4 regions of the Kitasatospora sp. NPDC042419 genome follow, and region 2 is predicted to be linked to each of the others. Evidence: riboswitches for the same ligand, from Rfam matches in the RefSeq annotation. Region 2 holds a riboswitch; each other region holds the start of a gene.
What was found. A riboswitch is a leader RNA that binds a small molecule or an ion and turns the genes downstream of it on or off. The one in region 2 is predicted to bind cyclic di-AMP.
Positions count from the first base shown of each region.

Region 1: linked by a shared signal. The riboswitch ahead of AC067J_RS22430 (LysM peptidoglycan-binding domain-containing protein) and the one ahead of AC067J_RS18450 (M23 family metallopeptidase) in region 2 are both predicted to bind cyclic di-AMP.
Region 3: linked by a shared signal. The riboswitch ahead of AC067J_RS01705 (C40 family peptidase) and the one ahead of AC067J_RS18450 (M23 family metallopeptidase) in region 2 are both predicted to bind cyclic di-AMP.
Region 4: linked by a shared signal. The riboswitch ahead of AC067J_RS07240 (M23 family metallopeptidase) and the one ahead of AC067J_RS18450 (M23 family metallopeptidase) in region 2 are both predicted to bind cyclic di-AMP.

Region 1 covers NZ_JBWKAW010000011.1:264,380-267,578, reverse strand. Annotated here, with positions in the region: gene eno (phosphopyruvate hydratase) at 1-398, opposite strand, end outside; gene AC067J_RS22430 (LysM peptidoglycan-binding domain-containing protein) at 652-1,620, opposite strand; cyclic di-AMP (ydaO/yuaA leader) riboswitch at 1,626-1,773, opposite strand; gene AC067J_RS22425 (cytochrome P450 family protein) at 2,003-3,199, opposite strand, start outside.
Region 2 covers NZ_JBWKAW010000008.1:211,441-214,639, forward strand. Annotated here, with positions in the region: gene AC067J_RS18450 (M23 family metallopeptidase) at 521-1,537, opposite strand; cyclic di-AMP (ydaO/yuaA leader) riboswitch at 1,543-1,702, opposite strand; gene AC067J_RS18455 (MFS transporter) at 2,013-3,199, shown strand, end outside.
Region 3 covers NZ_JBWKAW010000001.1:377,529-380,727, forward strand. Annotated here, with positions in the region: gene AC067J_RS01700 (C40 family peptidase) at 1-575, opposite strand, end outside; gene AC067J_RS01705 (C40 family peptidase) at 802-1,986, opposite strand; cyclic di-AMP (ydaO/yuaA leader) riboswitch at 1,997-2,149, opposite strand; gene AC067J_RS01710 (C40 family peptidase) at 2,515-3,199, opposite strand, start outside.
Region 4 covers NZ_JBWKAW010000003.1:27,080-30,278, forward strand. Annotated here, with positions in the region: gene AC067J_RS07235 (hypothetical protein) at 1-961, shown strand, start outside; gene AC067J_RS07240 (M23 family metallopeptidase) at 1,100-1,969, opposite strand; cyclic di-AMP (ydaO/yuaA leader) riboswitch at 1,982-2,140, opposite strand; gene AC067J_RS07245 (YiaA/YiaB family inner membrane protein) at 2,386-2,676, shown strand; gene AC067J_RS07250 (alpha/beta fold hydrolase) at 2,947-3,199, shown strand, end outside.

The DNA.
Region 1 (3,199 bases), on a different contig from region 2:
TAGCGGAACAGCGGCAGGTCGCTGGCCTCGGAGGCGGCGTGCGCGACGGCCAGCGAGACGCCCAGGATGGCGTTGGCGCCGAGCGAGGACTTGTCCGGGGTGGCGTCCAGGTCCAGCATGGCCTGGTCGATCAGGCGCTGCTCGGTGGCGTCGTAGCCCACCAGCTCCGGGCCGATCTGCTCGATGACGGCCAGGACGGCCTTCTCCACGCCCTTGCCGAAGTAGCGGTTCTTGTCGCCGTCGCGGAGCTCCAGCGCCTCGAAGGCACCGGTGGAGGCACCCGACGGGACAGCGGCACGGCCGGTGCTGCCGTCGTCGAGGCCGACCTCGACCTCGACCGTGGGGTTGCCACGCGAGTCGAGGATCTCACGGGCTACGACGACATCGATGGACGGCACGAGGCATCTCCTAGCGGAAGCAGGTTCGGCTGACGGTGGGTGCTGTCGGCCGGACGATTGCGGAGTCGTTACGACCAGAGCCTAACCGCACGGGCTCTCGGGGCCACGTCGGCCTCGGTCCCGTCTCAGCGTGTGGCACGGCTACCCACCGGTAGTTCACCTGGTTGCCCCACGGGAGGGGCCCGGATCCGGACGAAGGGGGACGAGCCCGGCCGGCCCCGCCCCCTCCGCCGGTCCGCCGGCCGAACCGGCGTCAGCCGAGGGTCAGCACCTGGCCGGGGACGATCAGGTCCGGGTCGGCGCCGACGGTGCCGCGGTTGCCGTCGTACAGCGCCTGCCAGCCACCGGAGACACCCTGGCCGGCGGCGATACCGGCGAGCGTGTCGCCGGCCTGGACGGTGTAGCCGTGGGCGGCGCGCTGCGGGGCGGCCGGGGCGCTCTGGGCGGCGGCCGGGCGGGCGTCCTGACCCGCGGCCTGGCCGGCGTACTGCTGGTAGACGCTCTGGTGGCTGGTCCAGTACCAGCCACCGTTGTTCTGGTACCAGAACACCTTCGCGTCGGCGTCCCAGCCGGACTTGCCGGAGAACGACGGGGCCTGGGCCTGCTGCTGCACCTGCGGCTGGGCCTGCTCGGCGGCGCGCTGCTGCACGTACTGCTGCGCCTGCTGCTTCGGCGCCTGCTGCTGCGGCTGGGCCTGCGGCTTCGGCGCGGCGTGCTTCGGGGCCTGCTGCGGCTGCTGGGCCGGCTTCGGCGTCTCGGGCTGCGGCGAGGCGTGCTTCGGCGCCGTCGGCTGCTGGGCCGCCGGCTTGGCGTCCGTCGAGGTGTCGACCGCCGCCGGGGCACCGCCCTTGCTCAGGCCCGCCTTCTTGGAGCAGACGGGCCAGGCGCCCGGGCCCTGCGAGGCGAGGACCTTCTCCGCCACCGAGATCTGCTGCGCCTTGGAGGCCTGGTTGGCCTGCGGCGCGTACGCGGTGCCGCCGAACGCCTTCCAGGTGCTGGAGGTGAACTGCAGGCCGCCGTAGAAGCCGTTGCCCGTGTTGATGCTCCAGTTGCCGCCGGCCTCGCACTGGGCGACCGCGTCCCAGGTGGAGACCGGGGCGGCGGAGGCGCCGGTGGCGCTCAGGATAGGCATCGCCAGGCCGACGCCGGCGACACCGGCAACGGCGATGGCCTTCTCGGTCTGGGTGCGACGACGGTGACGGCCGTTTCCAACGAACAGCATGAAGGGGTCCCTCTCCGCACGCCTGCGAGGTGAGCTGTCGGGTTCGGACCGGGAGGTGGCCCGGCCGCACGAGGCGGCTTCACCCCAAGCCGTGGGGACGGCAACAAACCTGGTTCCCCCGCCCCTGCCCAGGGTTCTGGTCGGTTTCCCGTAGCACGGCGGGCAGGACTCGGCGTTCCGTGCTCGGGGCTCGCAGCTGCGAACTCCAGGGAGAGTAGACAGATCTGCCGAGCAATCACAAGCTCATATCTTCGATATCACACGGAAATCACGCCGGGTGATCGATTGCCCACCAACGGAAGCGCTATGTCCGGGTTGATGGCGGTTCAGACCCCCGGCCGAGGCGGGTCGGAGGCCCTCCGTCAGCGTGTCGCGGTCCGCCTCAGCCACCGGAAGGGGCGTCGGCGGAAGGTCCGGAAGGGGCCTCCGTGGGCGCTTTCTCCGGAGTGAATTCCACCGGAAGTTCACGAAGTCCACGCATGATCAGACCACCTCGCCACCGCAGGTCCTCCGGGCCCGCGGCGAGCCGCAGATCGGGCAGCCGGGTGAGCAGGGTGGTCAGCGCGGCCCTCCCCTCCAGCCGCGCGAGCGGGGCGCCGATGCAGTAGTGGATGCCGTGCCCGAAGCCCAGGTGCGGATTGTCCGCACGGGCCAGGTCGAGGGTGTTCTCGTCGGCGAACCGCGCCGGATCCCGGTCCGCCGCCGCGAGCACCACCAGCACCGGGTCACCGACCGGGATCTCCACCCCGCCGATGGTCAGCGGGCTGGTCGCGAACCGCCAGGTCGCCAGCTCCACCGGCCCGTCGTAGCGGAGGAGCTCCTCGATCCCGGTCTCCAGCAGACCGCTCTCGCCCCGCGCGATCGACTCCTGGAGCAGGGCGCGCTGACCGGGGTTGCGCAGCAGGGCGTAGGTGCCGTTGCCGATCAGGTTGACCGTCGTCTCGAATCCGGCGAAGAGCAGGATGAAGGCCATCGCCGCGGCCTCGTTCTCGGTGAGGTGCTCGCCGTGGTCACTGGCCCGGATCAGCCCCGAGATCAGGTCGTCGCCGAGGTCCGCCCGCTTGCGGTGGATCAGCTCCGCGAGGTAGGCGCGCATCCTCTTCACCGCACGCCCCACGCCGCCGCGCTGGCCGCCGCCGTGCCGGATCATCATCCCGGCCCAGTCCCGGAAGTCGTCCTGGTCCTCGGCGGGCACCCCGAGCAGGTCGCAGATCGCATAGATGGGGAGCGGGAACGCGAACTCGTGGATCAGGTCGGCGCTCCCGCGCGCCGCGAAACCGTCGATCAGCCGGTCGGTCAGCTGCTGCACGCGCGGCTCGAACGCCGCCACCCGGCGCGGCGTGAACGCCTTCGACACCAGGCGGCGCAGCCGGGTGTGGTCCGGCGGGTCGATGTTCAGCAGGTGCGTCATCAGGTCGGCCTGGCGCTCGCCCGGGATGCCGACCCGGCCGGTGCGGTGCGCCTGCTCGCTGTGGTGCACCGGGTTCTTGGAGAGCCGGCCGTCCGCCAGCGCCTGCCGGGCGTCCGCGTACCGCGTCACCAGCCACGCCTCCACCCCGCTCGGCAGGGTGGTGCGGTG
Region 2 (3,199 bases):
GACGAAACGGCGGGGAGACTCCGAAAGCGCCCACCGGGTCGACCGCGCCCCAGAGCCGCGTCCCCGAGGCCGCACCCCGAAATCGTCCGCCCCGAATCGACGGCCTCGAATCGACCGCCCCGATTCGTCCGCCCCGAATCGACGGCCCTTCACCGCTGAACCGCTCATCGGCGCTGACGCACCGTCCGTTCGAAAGCCCACCGGGCCCGGCCCCGACCCCGGACTCGGACCCGACCCCGGCACGGAATATGACCGGACGAAAGACCTGACCCTCGAACACACCAGGGGGGGCGAAAACCAAAAAAAGCCGGCCCGGTTCGCGAAAGGAGGTTTCGCGAACCGGGCCGGCCGGACGGGCGTGTCCCGCGCCCGTGGATCCACTGGTGGTGCGGCGATCACCCGGTCGAGCGGTCACCCGACATGACCATCCCGGGAGGTCGTTCACCCCGCACCCAGCGGTGGTTCTGGCACCCGAGCGGACCGACCGGATCGGTCAGGCCGTTCGGATCGACCGGATCGGTCAGATCGAGACGCCGTGCGCCCGCAGGTAGGCGATCGGGTCGATGTCCGAGCCGTACTCCGAGCCGGTGCGGATCTCGAAGTGCAGGTGCGGGCCGGTCACGTTGCCGGTCGCACCGGAGAGGCCGATCTGCTGGCCGGCGGTGACGGTCTGACCGACCTTCACCGCGATCGAGGACAGGTGCGCGTACTGGGCGTACTTGCCGTCGGCGAGCTTGATCTCGACCTCGTTGCCGTAGGCGCCGCCGTTGCCGGCCTTCACCACGGTGCCGGCCGCGATGGCGCGCAGCGGGGTGCCGGTGGCAGCGGAGAAGTCGACGCCGGTGTGGTGGCCGGAGGACCACATCGAGCCGGCGACGCCGTACGCGGTGCCGAGCTTGGTGACGGCCAGCGGGGCGACGTAGCCGGAGGAGGCGGCGACGGGGGCCGGGGCCGGAGCGGCGGGCTTCGCGGCCTGGACGGCCTGGACCGGCGCCGGCTTGGCGGCGGGCGCGGCCGGCTTGGCGGCCGGGGCGGCGGGCTTCGCGGCGGGCGCGGCCGGCTTGGCGGCCGGCTTCACCGAGTCCTGCGAGGCCTGCGGCTTGGCGGCGGGCGCGGCGGGCTTCGCGGCCTCGACGGCCTTGCCACCGAGCGCGAGCTGCTGGCCCGGGTAGATCAGGTTCGGGTTGGCGCCGACGACCGAGCGGTTGTGCTCGTAGAGGGCCTCCCAGCCGCCCTGGACGTTCTTGGCGGTGGCGATCTTCGACAGGGTGTCCCCGCCGACGACCTTGTAGCTCTCCTCGGCCGGGGCGGCCGGGGCGGTCTCGGCGGCCGGAGCGGCGGCCGGGGCCGGAGCGGCGTCGACGCTGGTGGCGCCGGTCCAGGTGCTGGTCTGGTGCGGCTTGGCGGCCGGAGCCTCGTGGGCCTGGGCGCTGACGGTGGTGACCAGCGGAAGGGCGAAGGCGGCGCCGGTGACGGCGGTGGCGATGCCGATGCGGACGGCGCGGGGCAGGGCGATACGACGAGCCTGTGCGGGCATGGGGGATGTCCTCTCCGACGCCTGCGAGGTGAGCTGTCGGGTTCGGGCTGGAGTTGCCCGGCCGCATCAAGGCGGCTTCACCCCAAGCCGGACCGCGAATTCCGGTCCGGCGACTTACCTTTGGGTCCCCCGCTCCTGCCGTACAGAGTTCGTTGCGTACCACCGGGCAGCGGCAGGACTAGGCGTTCCACCCGGTGGCCACCCGGGCTGACGCCGGGCGGTCGCTGAACTAAAACTCATCCGTCCGGGTGAAGCAATGTCGATCTCTTGAACCCACAACAAAACTCCGGAGCTCCGTCACGCTCCGAATGATCAGCTGCACAGTACGCACACAATCGATTCACCGCGTGCCACTGATCCGCGACCCTCCGCCGATTTCCGGACCGGTCCGCACACGATCACTCACGGAAAGCCATTCGCCGACACGCCCCCGGTGACCCTTGTCACGTCGGCTCCCGGGGCGGACGATCGGGCCGTGGCCACCTCCGAGGCCGGCACCCTGCGGTTGGGCACCGCGCAGGGCCGCTGGGTACTTCTGGCAACGGTGCTCGGTTCCAGCCTGGCGATGCTCGACGGGACCGTCGTGAACGTCGCGCTGCCCCGGATCGGCACCGATCTCGGCGCCCCGCTCTCCGCCCTGCAATGGACGCTGAACGCCTATCTGCTCACCCTGGCGGGGCTGATCCTGCTCGGCGGCGCACTCGGCGACCGGTACGGCCGGCGCCGGATCTTCCTGCTCGGCGTGGTCTGGTTCGCCGCCGCCTCGGCGGCCTGCGCCGCCGCGCCCACCATCGAGGTGCTGGTCGCCGCCCGCGCGGTGCAGGGCATCGGCGGCGCGCTGCTCACCCCGGGATCGCTGGCGATGCTCCAGGCGGTCTTCCACCCCGAGGACCGCTCGACCGCGGTCGGCCTCTGGTCCGGTCTCGGCGGGGTGTCGGCGGCGGTCGGCCCGTTCCTCGGCGGCTGGCTGGTGGACGGGCCCGGCTGGCGGTGGATCTTCCTGCTGAACGTCCCGCTGGCCGTGCTGGTCGTCGCGGTGGCCGCCCGGCACGTGCCGGAGAGCCGGGACGAGGCCTCGTCCGGGCGGTTCGACGTGCTCGGCGCGGTGCTGGCCGCGCTGGCCCTGGGGACGTTCACCTACGCACTGACCGCCGCCGGGGAGGGCCTCTCTCCCGGGGTCTGGCTCACCGGTGCGGCCGGACTCCTGCTGGGGGCTTCCTTCATCCTGGTCGAGCGCCGCACGCCGGAGCCGATGCTGCCGCTGGGCCTCTTCTCCTCCCGCCTGTTCACCGCGGTGAACCTGGTCACCCTCGCCGTCTACGCGGCGTTCAGCGGGGTCTTCTTCCTGCTCGTCGTGCAGCTGCAGATCGTCTCCGGCTTCTCCCCGCTGGTCTCCGGGGTGGCCCTGGTGCCGATCACGGTGCTGATGCTGGCGCTCTCCGCGCGGGCCGGCCGGCTGGGCAAGCGGATCGGCCCCCGGCTGCCGCTCACCGTCGGGCCGCTGCTCTGCGCGGCCGGGGTGCTGCTGATGCTGCGGATCGGCCCCGACGCCTCCTACTGGACGGACGTGCTGCCGGCCGTCACCGTGATGGGCTGCGGCATGGTGCTGCTGGTCGCGCCGCTGACCGCGACGGTGCTCGCGGCGGTGGAGGTCCGGCACGC
Region 3 (3,199 bases), on a different contig from region 2:
TGCTGGATCTGCTGCTTGCCCTCGGCGAGCGCCTTGCGGGTCTGGTCCAGCTCGGCGAGCTTGGCGGAGGTCTCGGCCCGGCGCTGGTCGAGCCCGCGCTGCCGGGCGACCACCTCGCGGAGCGTCTCGTTCTGCCGCTCGGCGACCTGGTCGAGGCTTCGGGCCCGGGAGAGGTAGCCCTCCGGGTCGGCGGAGAGCATCAGCTGGACGGTCTGCGCCATGCCGCCGCTCCGGTACTCGGCGCCGGCGACCGCGGCGAGGTCGCCGCGGAGCTGGTTGAGCTCGTCCTGGGCGACGGCGATCTGCTGCTGGAGCGTGCCGGTCTCGTGCTGGAGCTTCTGCTGGGCCTCCTGGGCGGCGTTGTACCGCTCGGACGCCTGCTCGGCCTCGTCGTAGAGCTGCTCCACCTGGGCCTTGACGTCCTTGCGGTTGGCCGGACCGTCCGGGGAGCCGGGTGCGGCCTGGGCGGTGCCTCCGGTCGCCACGCCCAGCGCGGTGGTGGCCGCCGCGGTGAGCACCAGCGCCCGGGCGAGGGCGTGCGCGCCTGACAGCGGGGAACGGCGGTGCACGGGCATGCGGCGTCGGCTCCGATCCTGCGGCAGGGCCCGCCGCCGCCCCGGGGAGGGCGGCTGGAAGCGGGAGTCCGGTGGCAGACGTTAGCGAGTCCGGGCAACCGAGTCCAAACCCCTCCCAACCCGAATATTTGACTCCTTTTCGGACATCAGCACGAGTGGCGGGAAAGCCGCAGGCCCGGCCTCCCCCGCGGGGAGACCGGGCCTGCGCAGGCCGCGTGATCGGGGATCAGAGGCGCACGATGGAGTTGACCGGCATGTTGGAGGCCGCCTCGTAGCGGACCGAGGCACCCGGCTTGGGGGCGTGGATGACCTGGCCGCCGCCCACGTAGATGCCGACGTGGTGCCGGTCGCCGTAGAAGATCACCAGGTCGCCGGGCTGGGCCTGGGAGATGTCCGAGCCGATCCGGGTGCCGGCACCGGCCTGCGCCTGCGAGGTGCGCGGCAGCGACACGCCCGCCTGGGCGTAGGCCCAGCCGGTGAGGCCGGAGCAGTCGAAGGAGTTCGGGCCGGTGGCGCCGTAGACGTACGGGGCACCGAGCTTGCTCTCCGCCGCGGCGATCGCGGCGGCGGCGCGCGAGCTGTTGGCGGCGGGCGCGGCCGGCTTGGGCGCGGCGGCCGCGGGGGCCGAGGAGGCCGGGGCGGACGGAGTCTGGGCGGCCGGCGCACTGAGGTTGCTGCGCTCGTTGTCACGGGAGGCGCGCTCGGCGTCGGCCTTCGCCTTGGCGGCCTTGGCAGCCTCGGCCTTCGCGGCCTCCGCCTTCGCCTTGGCCTCGGCGGCGGCCTTCTCCTCGGCCGCGCGGATCGCCTGGCGCTCCTGCTCGGTCAGGGTGTTGAGCAGGTCCTGGGCCTTCGCCAGCTTGGCCTGGACCTCCTCCTTGGAGGCCTTCAGCTGCTGGGTGGTGGCTTCCAGCTCGCCGAGCTTGCCCTGGGTCTCGGTGCGGTCCTGGTCGAGCCTGCGCTGCTGCTCCTGGAGCTCCTTCAGCGCGCCGGACTGGGTCGAGCCGGCCTGGTTCAGGGCGTCGGCCTGGTTCAGGAAGTTGTCCGGGCTGGAGGAGAGCATCAGCTGGACGGTCTGCGATATGCCGCCGGTGCGGTACTGCTCGCCGGCGATCTCGGAGAGGCCGCCCTGCGCCTCGGTCACCACGGCCTGCTGACGGGCCACCTTGTCCTGCAGCTCACCGACCTGCTTCTGCAGCTCCTGCTGCTTGGCCTGGGCGCCGTTGAGCTTCTCGGTGGCGATCTCGGCCTGCTCGTTGAGCTGGTCGACCTGCTCCTTGACCTGGTCCTTGGTCGGGGCCGGGTCGGCGTGGGCGCCGGACTGCGCGGAGAGCGCGACGGCCGCGGCGGCGAGGCCGGTCAGGACGGAGACCCGGGCACGGCCGGCGGGCTTGGGACGACGATGGGACGCCACGAAGGCGGACTCCTTCTTCCTCATCCGCCTACCGGGTGAGCTGACGGGTTCGGGCGGAAGCGTGCCCTACGACGCCTCACCGGCCGCTCACGCGGACGACCTGGCGCCGATTCACCCCGGAGGAACGTGGTTCCCCGGCTCCACTCCACAGCGCCCCCGACTGCTGGGCTCTCACTCGGACGGGCGACTGCCCGTCCCGCTGCTTCACGAACTCGACGGAAACCCCCGCCGCCACCCAGGCTGGGTGATCGACTGTGCGGTGGTTCGAGACACGACCCTAGTAACAGATCCGTGATCCGTTCAAATCCTTGTCGGAAAAAAGCCAGAAGAATGCCCAAGTTCTTTTGTGAATATGACCAGGTGTGACCACCGCTCCACGCGGAGCTGATCATTCCTCACCCCGCGGTCGAACCGGTGGCCGAAACACCCGCGCCACCCCCGTTCGGAGGTGGCGCGGATCACAGGGCCTTCGGCGGGCCCGCGGGCGTGTCGTGACGGACCGTCGGACGGCCGGACACCCCGGACGCGTCAGACGCGGCGGATCGTGTTGATCTTCATGGCGTCGGCCTTCATCACCTTGATGACGTCACCGGTGCGCGGCGCGTGGACCACCATGCCGTTGCCGATGTACATGGCGACGTGGCTGCGGTCGTCGCGGTAGATGATCAGGTCGCCCGGCTGCGCCTCGGCGAGCGACGGCACCCGGGTGCCGTAGTTGCCCTGCGCCTGCGAGGTGCGCGGCAGCGAGACGCCGGCCTTGCCGTACGCCCAGACCATCAGGCCGGAGCAGTCGAAGCTGCTCGGACCGGTGGAGCCCCAGCCGTAGGGCTTGCCCTGCTGGGCCATCGCGTTGGCCACCGCGGCGCCGGCCATGCCGGAGGCCTGCGGCAGCGCGCCCAGGTCGGGCCGCTCGCTCCCTCCGCGCGAGGCCCGCTCCTGCTGCTGCTGGGCCGCCTTCAGGGCCGCGCGGTCGGCGGCGCTGAGCGAGTTCAGCAGGTCCTGGGCTTCCTTGAGCTTCTTGTTGACCTCGGCCTTGGACTGGTTCAGGTCCTTGGTGGTGGTGTCCAGCGAGGCCAGGACGGCGGCCGCCTCGGCCTTCTGCTGGTCCAGCCGGCGCTGCTGGTCCTGGAGGCCCTTGAGCGCCTCGGTCTGGCTGGAGCTGGCCTGCTGCACGCTGGAGGCCTTGTCCAGGTAGCCGGACGGGTCGGAGGAG
Region 4 (3,199 bases), on a different contig from region 2:
ACTGCTCTCCTGGGCGGAGTCGGAGGGCCGCTCGCCGGTGCCCGGGGGCCCGCTGCGGGCGGTGCTGGCGCTGCTGGAGCTGGGCGGGGGCAGGATGCACGACGGCTGGCCCGAGCTGACCTCGGGTGCGGTCGAACACCTGCTGTACGAGCGGCTGCACCTGTACGTCCAGCCCGGGCCCGGGCAGGATCCACTGGCGTACGGCGCCGCGGTGCGGCTGCTGATCGACCACCAGCGGGCCGCGAAGCGGCTGAACGCCAAGCGGCAGGAGCGGCTGCACGCGGAGGCCGAGTGGCAGGGCGAGCTGGCGGCCGGGCTGCTGCGCCGGGCCGACCTGGTGACCTGGCCGCGGCTGTACACGCTGCTGCTGCGCGCGGCCGGGGTGGACACCGCCGACGGGGCGGCGGTGCGGTCCTGGCTGGAGGAGTTCGGCGGGCTGGCGGAGGAGGACCGGCTGGCGGCGTTCGCGGCGCTGGAGGAGGACGGCACGCTGGACCCGGTGGACGACGGGGGCTGGGGCGGCGGGACCAGGGAGCTGGCGGTCGGGATGGCCTCGGACGGTGCGCGGCGGCTGCTGGAGCAGGGGCTGATGCAGCGCAGCTACCGGAACCTGGAGGCGCTGACCGCGCTGGGCCGGCCGATGCCGGCGGAGCTGACCGGGGACTTCGGGGCGTTCGAGGAGGCGGCGGTCGAGGCGGCGCTGGAGCTGTCGGGCGAGTGGACGGTGCCGGGGCTGCCGCGGCTGCTGGTGGAGGAGTTCCCGGAGCTGGCGCCGGAGCCGGGGCAGGCGGAGATCGACGCGTACCTGGCGGGGCTGCCGGAGGAGCCGTCGGACGAGTCCTGGGACGAGCAGTGGGACGAGTCGTGGGACGAGGCGTCGCCGGACGCGTCGGAGGGTGCGTCGGGGGACGGGACCGGGGACGGGCCGGCGGAGCCGGTCACGGAGCGGCCCGGGGCCTGACGGATGCGCGGGAGCCCCGGCGCGGTCCTCGGTGGACCGGGCCGGGGCTCCTCGGCGTCCTAGGGGCCCCGGTGCCCGCCGGTCGGCCCCGGTGCTGTCCGGCGGCCGGCGGTGGCGGTGGCGGTGGGGTTCAGGGTGTCAGGGGGTGACGCCGCGCTGCTCGAACCAGCTCTCCGGGTCGACCGGGGCGCCGCCGCCGGGCCGGACCTCCACGTGCAGGTGCGGGCCGGTGACGTTGCCGGTGGCCCCGACCTTGCCGATCTGCTGGCCGGGGACGACCTTGCCGGAGCCCTTGATGATCGAGGAGAGGTGGCAGTACCAGATCTCGGTGCCGTCGGGCAGGGTCTCGACGATCCGGTAGCCGTAGGCGCCGGCCCAGCCGGCCGAGGTGATGGTGCCCTGGCCGACCGCGTAGACGGCGGTGCCGGTGTCGGCGGCGAAGTCCAGGCCGGTGTGCAGGTGGGCCCAGTAGCGGGCGCTCTGGCCGTAGTGGGCGGAGAGGTTGTAGTCGCGCACCGGCAGGTTGATGGCGGCGAGCTTGGCCTTCTCGGCCTCCTCGGCGGCGCGCTTGGCCTGCGCCTGCTGGGCGAGCTGGGCGGCGCGCTTGGCCTCGGCCTCCTGGGCGGCCTGCACCCGGGCGGTCTCCTCGGCGGCGGTGCGCTGGCTGTCGGCCTGCTGCTGGATCCGGGCCGCGAGGGCGAGGCCGGGGTCGGCGGTGAGGGCGACCGGGGTCTCGTCCGGGGTCTCGACGGCGGGTGCGGCGGCCGGGGTCGCGGAGGCGAAGCCGGTGGCGCCCAGGGTGGCGGCGACGGCGGTGACGCCGAGCAGCGGAGCGGTGCCGCGGGTCTGACGGGGCATCCGGTGCCGGTTGGTCTCCGCGGCCGGCGGAGCGGTCTCGTCGGCCGGGCCGCCGTACGGGCCCGAGTGGGCCGCGGGGCGGGGGTGGTCGAGCAGCTGGGTACCGGCGGAGGGGCCGGACGGGTGTGCCGGGGTGTGCGTCGACGCCACGGAGGCGCGCTCCTTTCCTTCCTTCGCGCCTACCGGGTTAGCTGACGGGTTCGGAGCAGGAAGGTCTCCTACGGCTGGGCCTGGGCCCGGCCGATTCACCCCAAGGAACGTGGTTCCCCGGCTCCCTGGCCTGCCCGGAGGCCGGCCGGCGGGATTAGGCGACGGCGCACGGTGCCGTCTGGGTACGGCGTTGAGGACCGCGCTGCGTTATCAAACGTTAATCCGAGAGGCCCCCGATTCCAAGCCATCCGTTGAGGAGGGCGGGATACGGCCCGGGCACCACGCGGCCCGATGGGCGTTTTGGGACGATTGACGACAACTGACACTACCGAACGTGATAGGACGTCAACGAACGGCCCCCCATCTGAGTACTTCTACTCATGTGCGGCCGGCGGCGGCGCGGCCATCCTGGCGCCATGAGCGCACCGATGCAGTCACGCACCACGGCCGCGTACTACGTCCAGGCCGTACTGTCCTTCACCCTCTCCGCCGTCGCCCTCGCGGTCGGGATCGCCTACCTCCCGGTCGAGCCCTGGACCCGGGCCTTCCTCGGCCTCGGCCTGCTCTACACCATCACCTCGGCGTTCACGCTGGCCAAGGTGATCCGGGACCGGCAGGAGTCCACCGACCTGGTCACCCGGGTCGACCAGGCGCGGCTCGACAAGCTGCTGGCCGAGCACGACCCGTTCAAGGTGGAGGGAGTCTGAGGCGCGGCCGCACCCCACGGGGCCGCCCAGCGCGGGGCCGCACCCCACGGGGCCGCCTCGCGGGCCCACCCCGGAACCCGCGCCGGCCCCCACCCCGGGGCCACCTCCGGAACCGCTCCGCCCGGAGGCCCTTCCGGAGCCGCCACCTCGGATCATGGTCGATAGCTTGACGGCTAAGGCTATTAGCCTTAGCTTTATGGCTATCGGCGCACTCGCCGACGACCCGAACCCGCGCGGCACCCGCCCCGCGGCGGACCGAGGAGGCCCACCATGACCGGCACCGTCCCCGTCACCCGCTACCTCGACCTCCCCGGCGGCCGGCTCGCCTTCGACGACTCCGGGCACGGCGAGGGCGCCCCCGTCGTCCTGCTCCCCGGGATGCTCGACAGCCGGGCCGCGTACCGGCACCTGCGGCCGCTGCTGACCGCCGCCGGCCACCGGGTGATCACCATGGACCTGCGCGGCTTCGGCGACTCCTCGATCGCCTGGGACGACTACTCGCCCGCCGCGATCGCCCGCGACA